Regions from separate parts of the Shinella agrisoli genome, predicted to be linked through region 3. Evidence: riboswitches for the same ligand, from Rfam matches in the RefSeq annotation. Region 3 holds a riboswitch; each other region holds the start of a gene.
What was found. A riboswitch is a leader RNA that binds a small molecule or an ion and turns the genes downstream of it on or off. The one in region 3 is predicted to bind thiamine pyrophosphate.

Region 1 (5,416 bases), on a different contig from region 3:
GCTCCATCAGGGAGCGGGCGGTGATGGGGCCGGCATCCTCGCTTTCGATCATGGTCGCGCCGACCATGAAGCGGTTTTTCTCCCGCGGCACGATGTAGATCGGGTGGCGCGGATGCAGCAGGCGGACGGGACGGGAGAGGTTTATCTCGGCGGTTTCCAGATACAGCATCTCGCCGCGCACGCCCCTGAGATCGGGCAGGCGGCCGATCTGCGCGGAGCCGGTGCAGTCGATGACCCGGTCGTAAGGACCGTCGTCCCCACTCGTTGCGAAGAGAAGGCGCATGCGGGCTTCTTCGAGCCCCGCGGTCAGGGCCGAAAGCGCCTGCCGTGGGTCGAGATGGGCCTCCCGGCGGAAGAACAGGGCCTTGCGGAAACGGCCGGCGAGATCGGGCTCCAGCGCTGCAATCGCCGCCTCGTCCAGCCATTCCCAGCCGCTCGTCCGGCGGGCGAAGCGGTCGAGCTCGCCGGCATCGCGGCCGCTCGCGACGACGAGCGTTCCCCGCCGATGCACCTGGCCGGGCACCGCCGCCTCCCACCAGTCGACGGCAAGGCGGCCGAGCGCCAGCACCGGCTCCTCCGCGCTCTCGCGCTCGCACCAGGGGGCGAGCATGCCGCCGGCAAAACCGGAGGCGCCCGTGCCGACCTTTCCGGCACGCTCCGCGACGGCGACGTCGAAGCCGTGGCGGTAGAGCTGCCAGGCGACGGTGAGGCCGGCGACGCCGGCCCCTTTGACGAGAATGCGCATGGTCATTCTCCCGCTGTTGCTTCGAGCGGCATGTAGAGGTCGCCGCCCTCGCGATACTTCGCCGCCATGGCCTCCAGCCCCTCCTTCTGCGCCTCGGCGCGGATGTCGTGCGAGATGCGCATGGAGCAGAATTTCGGGCCGCACATGGAGCAGAAATGCGCCACCTTGTGCGCCTCCTTGGGAAGCGTCTCGTCGTGGAAGGTGCGCGCCGTCTCCGGGTCGAGCGAGAGGTTGAACTGGTCCTCCCAGCGGAACTCGAAGCGGGCGCGCGACAGTGCGTCGTCGCGTATCTTCGCGGCCGGATGGCCTTTCGCGAGGTCGGCGGCGTGGGCTGCGATCTTGTAGGTGATGACGCCCACCTTCACGTCGTCGCGGTCGGGCAGGCCGAGATGTTCCTTGGGCGTCACGTAGCAGAGCATGGCCGTGCCGAACCAGCCGATCATCGCCGCGCCGATGCCGCTGGTGATGTGGTCGTAGCCGGGGGCGATGTCGGTCGTCAGCGGGCCGAGCGTGTAGAAGGGCGCCTCGCCGCAGGTCGCAAGCTGCTTGTCCATGTTCTCCTTGATCTTGTGCATCGGCACGTGGCCGGGGCCTTCGATCATGACCTGGCAGTCCTTCTGCCAGGCGATCTGCGTGAGTTCGCCGAGCGTTTCGAGTTCGGCGAACTGCGCGGCGTCGTTGGCGTCGGCGATCGAGCCGGGGCGCAGGCCGTCGCCGAGCGAGAAGGAGACGTCGTAGGCGCGGCAGATGTCGCAGATCTCCTCGAAATGCTCATAGAGGAAGCTTTCGCGGTGGTGATGCAGACACCACTTGGCCATGATCGAGCCGCCGCGCGAGACGATGCCGGTGACGCGGTTGACCGTCAGCGGGATGTAGTGCAGGCGCACGCCGGCATGGATGGTGAAGTAGTCGACGCCCTGCTCGGCCTGTTCGATCAGCGTATCGCGGTAGACCTCCCAGGTGAGGTCCTCGGCAATGCCGTTTACTTTCTCCAGCGCCTGGTAGAGCGGCACGGTGCCGATCGGGACGGGCGAGTTGCGGATGATCCATTCGCGGATGTTGTGGATGTTGCGGCCCGTCGAAAGGTCCATGACCGTGTCCGCGCCCCAGCGGATCGCCCAGACCATCTTCTCGACCTCCTCCGCCATCGAGGACGTGACGGCGGAATTGCCGATATTGGCATTGATCTTCACCAGGAAATTCCGGCCGATGATCATCGGCTCGGATTCCGGATGGTTGATGTTGGCGGGGATGATGGCGCGCCCGCTCGCGACCTCCTGGCGGACGAATTCCGGCGTCACGAAATCGGGGATATGGGCGCCGAAGCTCTCTCCGTCGCGGGCGAGCGCCTCTTTTGCCGCCTTGCGGCCGAGGTTTTCGCGGATGGCGATGAACTCCATCTCGGGCGTGATGACGCCGGCGCGCGCATAGGCGAGTTGGGTCACGGCCTTGCCGTCCGTCGCGCGGCGCGGGCGGTTCCGGACCGGGAATTCCGGCGTCAGGCGCTCGCCGGACGCAAAGCCGTTGTCCTCCGGACGCACATGGCGGCCTTCGTAGCTCTCGGTGTCGCCGCGGGCGGCGATCCAGGCCTCGCGCAGCCGCGGCAGGCCGCTGTCGATGGAGACGACATGGGCGGGATCGGTATAGGGGCCGGAGGCGTCGTAGACGGTGACCGGCGGCTCGCCGGAAGTCGGGTGCAGGGCGATCTCGCGCATCGGCACGCGGATATCCGGATGCCGTTCGCCGGGGACGTGGATCTTGCGCGAGGCGGGCAAGGCGCCCGTGGTGACCGTCGGGGTAATCTTTTGAGCGGCAATGTTCATCGTGAGGCTCCAAGTTCGGTTTGGAGACCCAGTCCTAGAGCCGGAATGATGGAAAGACGCCGATACGGAATCCGGGTGACGGATCACGGTCCTACAGCGCTTTCACCGTCCCTACGCCAGTATGAACTGGATCAGGTTCAACGGGTCACTGCGCTGCGAATGCCAGCAGTATCTCAGCCCCTTGTCGGGACCCCCCTGGTGAATGGCACAAGCAAAGACGCTGTGGGGCGATTTGTCAACGGGGTATTGTGTGTAAGTTAATTGTTACGTTTTACATGCGGCGTGACTTGGCATTTTCCTCGCATGCGCCGCCCTCTCCATCGTCATGCTCGGGCGGAAGAACTGTAGGAGCAAAAGCAAAACGGCGGGGTTTTGCCCCGCCGTTCCATTCGAACCGCTGATCAAGAGTCAGCTGCTCTCCCCGGCTATTCGCGTTCGCCGGTGAAGTTCAGCAGCAGCTGGAAGATGTTGACGAAGTTGAGGTAGAGCGAGAGCGCGCCGAAGACGGCGAGCTTCTGCTGGGATTCCTGGTCGAAGTTTTCCGCATACTGCTCCTTGATGTTCTGCGTGTCCCAGGCGGTGAGGCCGACGAACACGACGATGCCGATCACGGAGATCGCGAACTGCAGCGCGCTCGAACCGAGGAAGATGTTGACGATCGACGCGATGATGACGCCAATGAGGCCCATCATCAGGAACGAGCCGAACTTCGACAGGTCGCGCTTCGTCACATAGCCGTAGAGGCTGGTGGCGCCGAACATGGTGGCGGCGATGAAGAAGGTGCGGGCGATGCTCGTGCCGGTGAAGACGAGGAACACCGAGGCGAGCGACAGGCCCATGACGGCGCAGAAGGCCCAGAAGGTCATCTGCGCGGCGCTGGCCGACATCGTCTGGATGCGGAACGAGAAGAAGAAGACGAAGGCGAGCGGCGCCAGCATCACCACCCACTTCAGCGGGGTGGAGAAGATCGGCACGTAGAGGGCCGGCGTCGAGCCGACGATGAAGGCGACGAGGCCGGTGATGACCAGGCCCGCGCCCATGTAGTTGTAGACGCGTAGCATGTGCTGGCGCAGGCCCTCGTCGAAGAGGGCGGCCGACTGCGCCTGCGCGCCGTAGCCAAATCGCTGTTGTACAGGTTCCATCGATGGTCTCCTTCGGTATGGAAGCGGTTGATCAGTAGAGCGTGCGCGAGAGGTCCCGCGCGGTTTGTGCCAGGTCGTCGGCCTTGCGGCTCTCCGACACCAGCGCATAGGCGACGTCGCCGATCTGCCAGTAGGCGGCACGGGCGTTGTCGGCGTGGAAGAGCAGCACGTGCTGCACGGCGAACGAGCCGGGGCGCACGGCAAAGAGCGACAGGCGCTCGTCCTTCAGCGGCTCCAGCACCAGTTCGACGCTCGGCCCGTAAGCGGACGGGAAGACCTGCGTATCGACGACATTCCAGCCCTTCGGCAGGTCCGGCAGCACGATGGCCGTCGCCGAGCGGATCTCCGCCGGGTCGAAGGTCTCGGTCTCGGGCTGCGAGGCCATCGTGTCGCGCAGAAGCGTGGTCTTGTGCGCCCGCACGGCCTCTTCCACGAAGGCGGGCGGCGGCGTGGAGGCGACGACCTCCGTCGCGCCGAACGGGCCGAGCACCGCATGGGCCGTCCAGCCGGCGGCGACGAAGAGCGCGATGGCGGCGGCGCGTCGGAAGACGGAGAAGATGCGGCGGCGCGAAAGCGAGCGCTCCAAGAGGCGGGCGGCCTCGCGCGTCGCCTGCCGCGTCACGGTGCGGTGGTCGGCAAGCGCCAGGCGCAGCTCGTCGCGTACGCGCAGGTCCTTCATGACCTGCGCCGCGATCTCCGGCCGCTCCGAGAGATAGGCCTCCACCTCGATGCGCCGGCCGACGGCGAGCTGGTCGTCGACATAGGCGTTGAGGTCGGATTCGAGGATGGGATCATTGCTTGTCATCGCCGTTGCCTCCGACTAGCCTGAGATGCGTGACGGGTGCCGCCGCCCCGTTCTGTTCGAAAGCGCGCAGCCTCTCGCGGGCGCGGGCGACGCGCGACATGAGCGTGCCGACCGGAATGCCGAGCGTTTCGGCCGCCTCCTGGTAGGAAAGCTCCTCGATCGCGACGAGATGCAGCGCCTCGCGCTGCTCTTCCGGCAGGGAGAAGAAGGCATTGCGCAGCTGCGTCAGGCGCACCGAATGGTCCTGGTTCGCCGGCACGGACGTCTCCGCCATCTCGGCTGCCGCACCGTGGCGGCGCTCCTGCGAGCGGCGCTGGCGCAGGCGGTCGATATGGGCATTGTGCAGGATCGACATCAGCCAGTTGCGCACGTTTGCGCCGGTGCGGAAGGTCGTCTGCCGCTCATAGGCCTTCACCAGCGCGTCGTGCACGAGGTCTTCGGCCTCGTCCGGATTGCGGACGAGCGAAAGCGCATAGCGCCGCAGCGCCGCAAGCTGTCCGATCACGTTGAAGCCGGGTGTCTTTCCGTTCATGCCCCAATATACGAAAGCCAGATGGCGGTCATTCCATCGCCGGCGAAAAAATCAGAGCCAGTGCAGGACGAGCGCGGCGAGCACGATGTAGCGGCCGAACTTGGCGATCGAGACGACGAGGAGGAAGCGGGCGAACGGCTCCCGCATGATGCCGGCTGCGACCGTCAGCGGATCGCCGATGAACGGCATCCAGCTCAGAAGCAGGCTCCACCAGCCGTATTTGCGATACCAGCGGCCGGCGCGGTCAAGGTTCTTTGCGCTGACGGGGAACCAGCGGGCCTGGCGAAAGCGCTCGATGCCGCGGCCGAGAAGCCAATTGACGACCGAGCCGAGCACATTGCCGATGCCGGCGACGAGGATCAGCATGGC
Region 2 (5,416 bases), on a different contig from region 3:
CGACTTCTTCGCCCATGCCCAGGATGCCGCCGCAGCACACCTTGATCCCGCTCCTGCGCACGCGATCAACAGTTTCGAGACGATCGTCCATCGTCCGCGTGGTCGCGATCTCCCGATAATAGTCGGGAGACGTATCGATGTTGTGGTTGTAGAAATCGAGGCCGGCAGCCCTCAATTTCTCGATCTGACCCGGCGACAGCATGCCGAGCGTCATGCAGGTCTCCAGGCCCATTTCCCGAACGCGCTTTACCATGGAGCAAAGCTTGTCCATGTCGCGATCCTTCGGGTTTCGCCATGCGGCGCCCATGCAGAACCGTTGGGCTCCCGAAGCTTTCGCTCGCCGCGCTGCCTTCAGGACCTCGTCAAGGTCCATCAGCTTCGTCACTTTGACGCCTGTGTCATGGTAGGCGCTTTGCGAGCAGTAGCCGCAATCTTCAGGGCAGCCTCCTGTCTTGATGGAGACCAGGCTCGCGGTCTCGATCACGGTCGGATCGAAGTTGCGGCGGTGAACCTCTTGGGCGCGGTGGATCAGGTCGGGGAAGGGCAGGTCGTGAACCGCCTGCGCTTCCTCAATGCTCCAGTCGGTGCGGATCATCGGGCAGCCCCGCTCCGCAGGCTGCGCCAGCCGCAGATCAGCGCCACACCGAGACCGGTCTTGAGCAGATCGCCGAGAAGGAACGGAGCAAGCCCTGTGGAGATCAGGGACCGTGCGGGCACGAAGGCTACGAGCCAGGCAAGCCCGGCGGCGTAGACGACGGCAAGGCCCGCAAGCATGGCACCTGCAATTCGAAGAGCGCTCCCGTTGCTGGCCAGCCACCCGGTTAGCCAGCTGGCGGCGAGGAACCCCAAAAGGTAGCCGCCGGTCGGACCCAGCGCATGGGACAGGCCAATGCCGCGCTCGGGAGAACCGGAGAAGATAGGCAAGCCGGTAAGCCCGGCGCCGAGATATGCCGCCATCGCAGCCAGACCGAGGCGAGGCCCCATTGCCACCGAAAGAGTGAGCACCGCCAGCGTGTGCAATGTCATGGGTACCGGCCAGAACGGCAGCTGCACTTTGGCGCTGACAGCGATCAGCGCAGCGGCGCCGATGACGAGCCCCCAATAGCGCAGGACATTGGACGGGCGATGACGTATGGCGGCTGACTGATGCATCGAGACATCTCCAGTTGCTACAGATAATCTATAACAATTTGGATTCGATGCATGAGGCAACAGAGATTATAGATAATTAGTCGAGAAGCTTTTCAGCCACCTGGATTTCCACGCTGGGTCGCGGGCCGGTGCGGCGCCCCATCCAGCCAACATGACGGGCGAGAATATCGCACGCTACGTCAGTTTGTCCGCGGCGAAGCGCTGTAAGGATCGCGCGGTGATCATGGTCCGTGCGCGCCTCCCAATCCGAACGCCACGCGGCGAAAAGAAAGCGGGCGCTCGCGAGATGGAGGTCGTCTATCGTCGCAAGCAGGCGCGGCATGCCGCATGGTTCGAGAATCATTCGATGAAACGCGCGGTTAGCCTTCTCCCAATCCCGTACGTTCCGTGCTTGCTCCGCATGAACGGTAGCTTCCTCGGCCTTTGCCAGGAGCGCCAGCGTGAGCTTTGGGCCAGCGTGTTTCAGGGCGAGAGCCTCAAGCGAGGCACGCATCTCCGCCACCTCGCGTAGCTCTGCCACATCGAAAGAGGTTACGCGAACACCCTTGTGAGGTTCGCTGGAGGCCAGGCCCTTGGCCTCAAGCCGTCGGAAAGCCTCCCGCACTGGCACGTGACTGGCCCCGAACTCTTCGGCGATATGGTCCTGTCGCAGACGCGATCCCGGCTGCAATCGGCCCGAAACGATCCTCTCGGTAAGCGTGGCTTCGATCTTTCTTACCACTGTATCGTCGGCTTTACTCATGATTATAGATAATTCAGAAGCTGCGCGCCTAGCAAGGAGGAGACGATTGCTGCAGGAAAATTTCCGCGGAAAAGCCAGTCAAAGGTCAACGGCAACTTGCTATTTCGATATTGGCTACCGATTTCGCACGACGTCCCATTGCGAAAGGACACAAAGTTTGAGGCGCCACTCGTCAGCTCCATGGATCTCGCGCGAACTTATTATGCAACGCAGCGCAGGATACCAGCTTGACGCCGCCCCCTTTCACTGAATAGATCGCACTATTCCGAGGGGAGCGTCGAACGGCGCTGAGATGGCGGTGAGCCGGACCCTTGAACCTGATCCGGGTCATGCCGGCGTAGGAACGGAACAAGGGGCTGCCATCGCCCCCTTTCTCCATTCTTCGCTTGCCTGGATCTCCGTGATGACGCTCGGGAGATCGCCAATGCCGCACCAAGCAATCACCAAAACCAGACCGGCCGGCTGAAGCTGAGTGGATGGGAACGCTTTCGTCCATCCTGCGGACGCTGGTGACATTGCTTGCGACGTGGCAGGCGATCGTCTGGATCTGGTCGCCGCCGCGCTATATTCTCCCGGCACCGCTGGACGTGCTGGCGGCCATGCGGCGGCAGCCTGCCTATCTGTTCGAAAACACGCTGGTTACGCTCGCAGAGATCCTGGCGGGGTTCGCGTTCGGCTCCATCCTCGGTGCATTGACCGCGCTGGGCATCGCCGCCCTGCCGCGGCTTGGGCGTCTCGTCTGGCCGATCGTGCTCGTGCTGCAGGCGTTTCCGGTCTTCGTCATCGCGCCGCTGCTCGTCATCTGGCTGGGCTTCGGAATGCCATCCAAAGTGGTCATGGCGATGCTCATCATCTTCTTCCCGGTGACATCGTCCTTCGCCGACGGTCTGCGTCGTATCGACCAAGACCTGCTCGACGCGGCGGCGCTGACAGACGCCAGCCACTGGCAGGCCCTGCTGCATGTGCGCGTTCCGCTCGCCATGCCGGCGCTCGTGTCCGGTCTGCGCGTGGCCGCCCCGCTCGCTCCCCTGGGAGCAGTGGTCGGTGAATGGGTCGGAGCTTCGGCAGGGCTCGGCTTCGTCATGATCCAGGCCAATGCGCGCATGCAGACCGACATGGTGTTCGCGGCCATGACGATCCTGGCGGCCCTCACGCTCTTTCTACGCCATGTCGTTGACGCGCTCGGACCGCACCTCGCTCCGTGGGTTCAGGAGCAATCAACCCCTCACTTCTACATCGCAAATGGAGCCTCTCATGATCCGCAAGACTGCCCTTGCCCTGGCCGCCAGCCTCGTGCTGGCCGGCCCGGTCGCTGCCCAGGACAAACTGACCGTGCTGCTCGAATGGTTCGTCAATCCAGACCATGCGCCTCTCGTCGTCGCCCGGGAACTCGGCCTATTCGAGAAGGCGGGGCTCGAGGTCGAACTGCTGCCGCCGGCCGATCCGTCGATCGTGCCGCGTGCCGTCGCCTCCGGGCAGGCGGAGATCGGTGTGCACTACCAACCTAATCTCTATCTCGACCATGAGGCTGGTGTGCCGTTGGTGCGGTTCGGGACGCTCGTCGAAACGCCGCTTAACACATTGACCGTTCTGGCCGATGGCCCGATCAAGAACCTCAGGGATTTGGCCGGCAAGCGCGTCGGGTTTTCTGTGTCGGGCTTCGAGGGCGTGATCCTTTCCACGATGCTGTCGAACGCAGGCGTGAAGTCCGATGACGTAGAGCTCGTGAACGTCAACTTCGCGCTGACGGCATCGCTGATCGGTGGCAAGGTCGAGGCCACCATCGGTGGCTTTCGCAATTTCGAGCTGACACAGATGCGGTTGGGGGGGCACGAGGGCAAGGCGTTCTTCCCGGAGGATTACGGTGTTCCCGTCTATGACGAACTGATCTTCGTCACTCGCCCGGATCTGGTCTCGGATGAACGCCTCGTCCGCTTCCTTGATGCCGTCGAGAAGGGAGCGATCTACCTTACCAATCATCCGCAAGAAAGCTGGGAACTCTTCATCCGCGCCTATCCCGATCTGGATGACGAGTTGAACCGGCGGGCATGGGCCGACACCTTGCCGCGTTTTGCCAAGCGCCCCGCCGCGCTTGATAGCGGACGCTATGAGCGCTTCGGCAAATTCCTTGCGAAGAACGGGCTTATCAAGTCCGAGCCGGCGCTCGCCGACATCGCGGTCGAACTGCGATAAGCCCACAATTGTTCCTAAGCGCGGACCTGCCGATGCAGGCAGCCGACCTGCTGGAACGCGCGGACACGGTCCCGTGCGTTCGCTGTCGTGCACACAGTAGTTCAAAAGCTCGTGGTGAACGGCCTGTTCACATTGGGCGCTATTCGGTCCATGACTTGCTCGCTGGGCGAAGTGGAAGCATTTGTCAGGAATGCTGAGGGGCTCGTGGTCAATCTCAGAACGCTCGGTGCATGAATACGCGCTCTTCATTCCATTCCGGCACAGGTTTGAACCAGCCCTCGGATAATAGGGAAAGGATTTGCCCGATCCCCTTGCAAGGGCCGTAGGCGGCCGGGAAATCCGGCCGCACAGCACTCTTGTCATGACCGGCGACAGCGGGTAGGCCGATGCAGCAACGACGTTTTCCTGGCGGCAGATATGGCCGGTGGAAGAATGCCGGCCGGCCATGCAAACCTATAGCGTGCGGCGCGTCCTGCACGGCGACGAGGGCGTCGCCTCCCGCTGGGCGGCCAATGTGCGGCCCAGAGATATTGCCGGCATCTGGTTCTATGCCGTCGGCTTAGGGATCGTTCCGCCCAGTTATTCGAATTTTTGCGTCGTTGCGGCTATCTTTCCATAGATGAGACCTTTGCCATACGAAGACTTTATCGCTCGGGATAATTTCCATCTTCGACGACACGACAACAAGATTCGTTTATCGCGTCCAGTGACGCCTTTATTGCGTGCATTCCCACTTTGTTCACGGGCTTGCAGCACCATTGAAGAATACCTGTTTCAACAATCGTCGCTATTCCCGACCCGTCATCCGGTGAGGGGCATTAGCGGTGCGCACAACGTCGGAAATTAGCAGGGGAGCATCAAAACTTCGATCTCTTCCCGCGATAAGTCGTTGGCGGTGGTAGTTCAGCGTGAATCTTCGCTAGGGTCTCCAGCCATGCGGCAAGCCCCGCCGGGACCTCCTCGTTTCCTGTTTCCAATGCTTCAATCCATGAAAGCTCACATTGCAACGCGGAAGCCATGTTGATCGGTGTCCAGCGGATGAGGAGAAGGCATTCCGAGAAGCGGGCGGGCGTCATACTGTCAAGAAATCCATTATCGATCGACATAATCTATAGGCTCTCACCCAAAGATGCACTCGGCAGGCTGAACCATCAATGAATGACGGTCCTAAAGGGGGCGGTCCTGGCGACGGCGTTGGGAGCGTACGCGATCCATGTCGCTCCGATCAGCAGACTACCCCGGGAACGTAACTGCTGTTGCAGTCCTCAAATATTTCCAATTCAATCAATTAGTTAACCGACCTTGTGGGCGACGGTTCGAATCCGTTCA
Region 3 (5,416 bases):
GCCGGTCGCGGCGGCGGCGGCGCTCCGCCTTTCGAGCGACTGACGGCGAAAATTGACAGGAAAGTGATTGCGGCAGATCAATTGAAGACGGGGGCCTTACGCGTTAAAGAACCATCCGACACGTTGAAGAGCCACCATGAGCGAACCGAGCCTTGCCATCCGCAAATTCAGCGACCTCGCCAACCCCACGCGGTTCCTGGCGCTGGTCGCCGCCGTCTGGCCCTGGCTTGCCGGGCTGACGCTCTGTCTGTTCGCGGCCGGGCTCTACCTCTCCTTCACGACGCTGGGCGACTACCAGCAGGGCGAGACGGTGCGCATCATGTACGTGCATGTGCCGGCTGCCTGGCTCTCCATGATGTGCTATTCGGTCATGGCGGTTTCCGCGCTCGGCACGCTCGTCTGGCGCCACCCGCTCGCCGACGTCTCGGCCAAGGCGGCCGCCCCCATCGGCGCCTGCTTCACGCTCGTCGCCCTCATCACCGGCTCGCTCTGGGGCAAGCCCATGTGGGGCACCTGGTGGGTGTGGGATGCGCGGCTGACCTCGGTCTTCGTGCTGTTCCTGATGTATCTCGGCCTGATCGCGCTCAATCGCGCGATGGACGACCCGACCCGCGCGGCCAAGGTCAGCGCCGTCCTCATCCTCATCGGCTTCGTCAACATCCCGATCATCAAGTTCTCGGTCGAATGGTGGAACACGCTGCACCAGCCGGCAAGCGTCATCCGCATGGACGGCCCGACGATCGACCCGGAATTCCTGTGGCCGCTCATCGTCATGGCGATCGCCTTCACCATGCTGTTCTTCACGCTGCATATCCTCGCCATGCGCAACGAGATACTGCGCCGCCGCATCGCCGTGCTGCGCCGCCATGCGGCCCGGTCCGCCGGGCGCGAGGGAGGCGCCGCATGAGCCACGCCTTCTACGTCATGGCGTCCTACGCCGCCGCCTTCGCCGTCGCGATCGGCCTCGTGCTCTGGGTCTTCATCGACCACCGCGGCCGCCGGCGCGAGCTGGAGCGGCTGGAGGCGGCCGGCATCCGCCGCCGGTCCGCACGCGGCGGGGACGGCCGATGAGCGGGAGCGAGGAGGCCGCCGAAGGCGCCGGCAGGCGCACGCGCGTCATCCTTGCCGCCCTGCCGCTGGCAATCTTCCTCGGCCTCGCGCTGATCTTCTGGACGCAGCTCAACTCCGGCCGCGACATCTCCGAGATCCCCTCGGCCCTCATCGGCACCAAGGCGCCCTGGCGCGACCTCGAGCCGCTCGCCGGCGCCACGAAGGACGGCGCGCCGGTGCCGGCGCTGACGGCCGGAACGGCCGGGGGCAAGCTGACGCTCGTCAATTTCTGGGCATCCTGGTGCGTGCCCTGCCGCCAGGAGCACCCGATCATCCTGGCGCTGTCGAAGGACCCGCGCCTCACCGTCGTCGGCGTCAACTACAAGGACGGCAGCGAGAACGCCCTGCGCTTCCTCGGCGAGCTCGGCAATCCCTTCTCGGCCATCGGCCTCGATCCCGTCGGCAAGATGGCGATCGACTGGGGCGTCTACGGCATCCCGGAAACCTACCTGGTCGGCCCGGACGGCACGATCCTCTACAAGAAGGTCGGCCCCTTCGACGACAGGAGCCTGAAGGAAGGGCTCTATCCGGCCATCGAGAAGGCCCTCGGCGCGCCTGCTGCGGCCGGCTGATCATACATTCCCCCTCTGGCCGTTTCCCATCGCCGCCTCTTGCGCGCGGCGGCGCCCGGGATTATGCCTTTTTCCGCTCTAACGGGGTGCCCGCGGGTTCCGACCCGCCGGCTGAGAGGCGTCCGCCAACCCGAAGAACCTGATCCGGCTCGTACCGGCGGAGGGATTAGACGGCTCATTCCAGCGCCTATTCCCGTTGTGACCAGACAAGGAGGCGCTGATGCGCACGGCATTTTTCTCTTCCATCGCGGCGCTCGCCGTTTCCCTCGCCCTTCCCGCCTTCGCGCAGGAAAAGACGCTGACCGTCTATACCTACGAGAGCTTCGTCGCCGAATGGGGACCGGGGCCGAAGGTCAAGGAAGCCTTCGAAAAGACCTGCGGCTGCACGGTCGAATGGGTCGGCGTCGCCGACGGGGTGGAGCTCCTGACCCGCCTCAAGCTGGAAGGCGAGGGCACGAAGGCCGACCTCGTTCTCGGCCTCGACACCAACCTCATCACGGAAGCCAAGGCGACCGGCCTCTTCGAGCCCCACGGCCTCAAGCCGGAAGGCCTCGCCGTGCCGGGCGATTTCTCCGACGACACGTTCCTGCCCTACGACTACGGCCACTTCGCCGTCGTCTACGACAGCGAGAGCGTGAAGACGCCGCCGACGAGCCTCAGGGAGCTGGTCGAGGGCGATCCGGCGCAGAAGATCGTCATCCAGGATCCGCGCACCTCCACGCCCGGCCTCGGCCTCCTGCTCTGGGTGAAGTCCGTCTACGGCGACGAGTCCGCCGAGGCCTGGGGCAAGCTCAAGGACCGCGTGCTGACCGTCACGCCCGGCTGGTCGGAAGCCTACGGCCTCTTCACCAAGGGCGAGGCGCCGATGGTGCTGTCCTACACCACCTCGCCGGCCTACCACGTGATCGCGGAGAACACCGAGCGCTACAAGGCGGCGGCCTTCTCCGAGGGGCACTACATCCAGATCGAGGTCGCCGGCCTGACGCGCACCTCCGACGACAAGGACCTCGCCCGCCGGTTCCTCGCCTTCATGACGGGGCCGGATTTCCAGTCGATCATCCCCGAGACCAACTGGATGATGCCGGCGGCGAAGACCCGCGAGCCGCTGCCGGCCGCCTTCGAGGCGCTGGTCAAGCCGGAAAAGACGTTCCTCATGTCGCCGGACGAGATCGCCGCGAACCGCAAGGCCTGGATCGACGAATGGCTCGGGGTGATGAGCGCCAAGTGACGGGATAGGCGCGATGTTCGCCCGCGCCGAACGACGCACGCTCAATGCCGGCGGGGCCCTTGCCCTCGGCGGCGTGCTCCTCTTCGTCGGCGCGGCGACGGCGGTGCTGCTCGCCCATGCGGGCGGCGGCGCCGCGCCGCTCCTCGATGCCTATATCGCGCGTGTCGCGCGGTTCACGCTGGTGCAGGCGGCGCTCTCGACGCTGCTCTCCGTCGCGCTCGCCATCCCCGTCGCCCGCGCGCTCTGCCGGCAGCGGACCTTTCCGGGGCGCGTCTGGATCCTCCGGCTCTCCGTCGTGCCGCTCGGCCTGCCGGCGCTGGTCGCCGCGCTCGGCGTCATCGAGATCTGGGGGCGGCAGGGCGTCGTCAACGACCTCCTGCGCCTTGCCGGATTGCAGAACCCGGTCAGCGTCTACGGGCTCGCCGGCATCCTCATCGCCCATGTCTTCTTCAACATGCCGCTCGCCGCGCGCTTCCTTCTCGCCGCGCTCGACCGCATCCCGCCGGAATACTGGCTGTCGTCGGCCAACCTCGGCATGGGCAACGGCGCCGTCTTCCGGCTCATCGAGTGGCCGGTCATGCGCCGCGTGCTGCCCGGCATCGCCGGCCTCGTCTTCATGCTGTGCGCGACGAGCTTCACCATCGTGCTCACGCTCGGCGGCGGGCCGGCGGCGACAACCATCGAGGTGGCGATCTACCAGGCGCTGCGCTTCGATTTCGACCCGGAGCGCGCCGTGCTGCTCGCCTTCCTGCAGATCGCCGTGACGGCGGCGCTGCTCTGGCTGGTCTCGCTATTCGGCCGGCCGCCGGAGGAGGGCATAACGGTCGGCCGCGCCGTCCGCCGCTTCGACGGGCGCAGGCGCCGCCTTGCCGACGGGCTCGTCATCCTCGCCTTCACGCTCTTCACCGCCGCCCCGCTCGCCGCCACCCTCGTGTCCGGGCTCGCCGCCGATTTCGGGCGGCTGGCGCTCGATCCGCTGCTGCACCGGGCGCTTGCCACCAGCCTTGCGATCTCGCTCGCCTCGGCGAGCCTCAGCCTCCTCGTCGCCCTGCCGATCGTGCTGGTGCCGCGGCTTGCCGAAAGCGGCGATGCGGGCGCCGCGACGCGGCTGATGGGCCGCGCCCTGCCGGCGGTCGGCTCGCTGATCCTGCTGGTGCCGCCGGTGGTCGTGGCGACGGGCTGGTTCCTGATGCTGCGGACCTTCGGCGAGACGGGGCGCTTCGCACCCGCCGTCATCACCGTCATCAACGCGCTGATGGCGCTGCCCTTCGTCGTGCGGGTGCTGGAGCCCGCCTACCGCACCCACCTTTCCCGCACCGCGCGCCTCGCGCTCAGCCTCGGCGTCACCGGCAGGAGGCGCCTGCAATGGATCGACTGGCCGGCGCTGAAAAAACCCTTCCTCACCGCCTTCGCCTTCGCCATGGCGCTGTCGCTGGGCGATCTCGGCGCCGTCGCCATCTTCGGCGCGGAGGGCTTCGTCACCCTGCCGTGGCTGCTCTTCTCCCGCATGGCGAGCTACCGCACGGCGGACGCGGCGGGCATCGCGCTGATCCTCGGCGTGTTATGCCTTCTCCTGACGCTGCCCTCGACCGCCACCGACCGCACGACCGAAAGACCCGGCCCCGATGCCTGATCCCGCCATCCGCCTCACCGACGTCACCGTGCGCTTTGCGGAAAAGCGCCTCGCCTTCGACTGCGCCGTTCCCGCCGGGGCGGCGGTCGCCGTCGCAGGCCCCTCCGGTGCGGGCAAGTCGACGCTCTTCAACGTCATTGCCGGCTTCGAGAAGCCGGCGACCGGCCGCGTCGCGCTGCTCGGCGAGGACATGGCCGGCCGCGACCCGGCGGAGCGGCCGGTCTCGATCGTCTTCCAGGACAACAACCTCTTCGCCCACCTTTCCATCGCCGAGAATGTCGGCCTCGGCATCGATCCCGGCCTGAAGCTCGATGCGCCGGCGCGCCAGAGGGTGTTCGCCGCGCTCTCGCGCGTCGGCCTCGGCGGCTACGAGCGGCGCATGCCGGGCTCGCTCTCCGGCGGGGAGCGGCAGCGGGTGGCGCTCGCCCGCGCGCTGGTCCGCCGCCGGCCGATCCTGCTCCTCGACGAGCCCTTCGCCGCGCTCGATCCGGCCATGCGGGCGGAGATGGCGGGCCTGCTTGCGGAGCTCAGGGCCGAGACGAGAAGCACCATGCTCTTCATCACCCACCAGCCGGAGGACATCCGCCGCCTTGCCGAGCGGGTGATCTTCCTCGACGCCGGCGCGATCCTCCTCGACGAGCCGGCGCGCGATTTCCTCTCGCGCCGGGAACCACCGGCCGTTGCAAAATTCCTCGGCCATTCCGCGATTTAGCGAAAGACGCGGCGATGTGGCCGGACGCCACGCCACAATTTGGACGCCCCCCTGTGTCACCGGAGCCACAAGGGAAGCGTTTGTCGAATCGGGAGTTGCCGGCCGGGTGCGGCGCGTCTATCTCATCCGTTCGAAGACCCGGTCAGGGGCGTGGGCAAGAG

Region 1: linked by a shared signal. The riboswitch ahead of thiC (phosphomethylpyrimidine synthase ThiC) and the one ahead of thiB (thiamine ABC transporter substrate binding subunit) in region 3 are both predicted to bind thiamine pyrophosphate.
Region 2: linked by a shared signal. The riboswitch ahead of ACIIOY_RS17655 (ABC transporter permease) and the one ahead of thiB (thiamine ABC transporter substrate binding subunit) in region 3 are both predicted to bind thiamine pyrophosphate.

What each region holds. Positions count from the first base shown of each region.
Region 1 is NZ_JBJIEP010000004.1:304,172-309,587, reverse strand. It holds gene thiO (glycine oxidase ThiO) at 1-745, opposite strand, end outside; gene thiC (phosphomethylpyrimidine synthase ThiC) at 748-2,568, opposite strand; TPP riboswitch at 2,659-2,775, opposite strand; gene ACIIOY_RS05520 (Bax inhibitor-1/YccA family protein) at 2,994-3,710, opposite strand; gene ACIIOY_RS05515 (anti-sigma factor family protein) at 3,742-4,515, opposite strand; gene ACIIOY_RS05510 (sigma-70 family RNA polymerase sigma factor) at 4,502-5,047, opposite strand; gene ACIIOY_RS05505 (YqaA family protein) at 5,099-5,416, opposite strand, start outside.
Region 2 is NZ_JBJIEP010000016.1:127,384-132,799, forward strand. It holds gene bioB (biotin synthase BioB) at 1-595, opposite strand, end outside; gene ACIIOY_RS17645 (biotin transporter BioY) at 592-1,152, opposite strand; gene ACIIOY_RS17650 (GntR family transcriptional regulator) at 1,229-1,894, opposite strand; TPP riboswitch at 2,153-2,255, shown strand; partial or broken gene ACIIOY_RS17655 (ABC transporter permease) at 2,371-3,108, shown strand; gene ACIIOY_RS17660 (ABC transporter substrate-binding protein) at 3,152-4,087, shown strand; gene ACIIOY_RS26815 (hypothetical protein) at 4,503-4,706, shown strand; gene ACIIOY_RS17665 (hypothetical protein) at 4,945-5,163, opposite strand.
Region 3 is NZ_JBJIEP010000031.1:1,624-7,039, reverse strand. It holds gene ccmB (heme exporter protein CcmB) at 1-43, shown strand, start outside; gene ACIIOY_RS23915 (heme ABC transporter permease) at 137-907, shown strand; gene ccmD (heme exporter protein CcmD) at 904-1,071, shown strand; gene ACIIOY_RS23905 (DsbE family thiol:disulfide interchange protein) at 1,068-1,682, shown strand; TPP riboswitch at 1,755-1,865, shown strand; gene thiB (thiamine ABC transporter substrate binding subunit) at 1,903-2,910, shown strand; gene thiP (thiamine/thiamine pyrophosphate ABC transporter permease) at 2,924-4,543, shown strand; gene thiQ (thiamine ABC transporter ATP-binding protein) at 4,536-5,255, shown strand.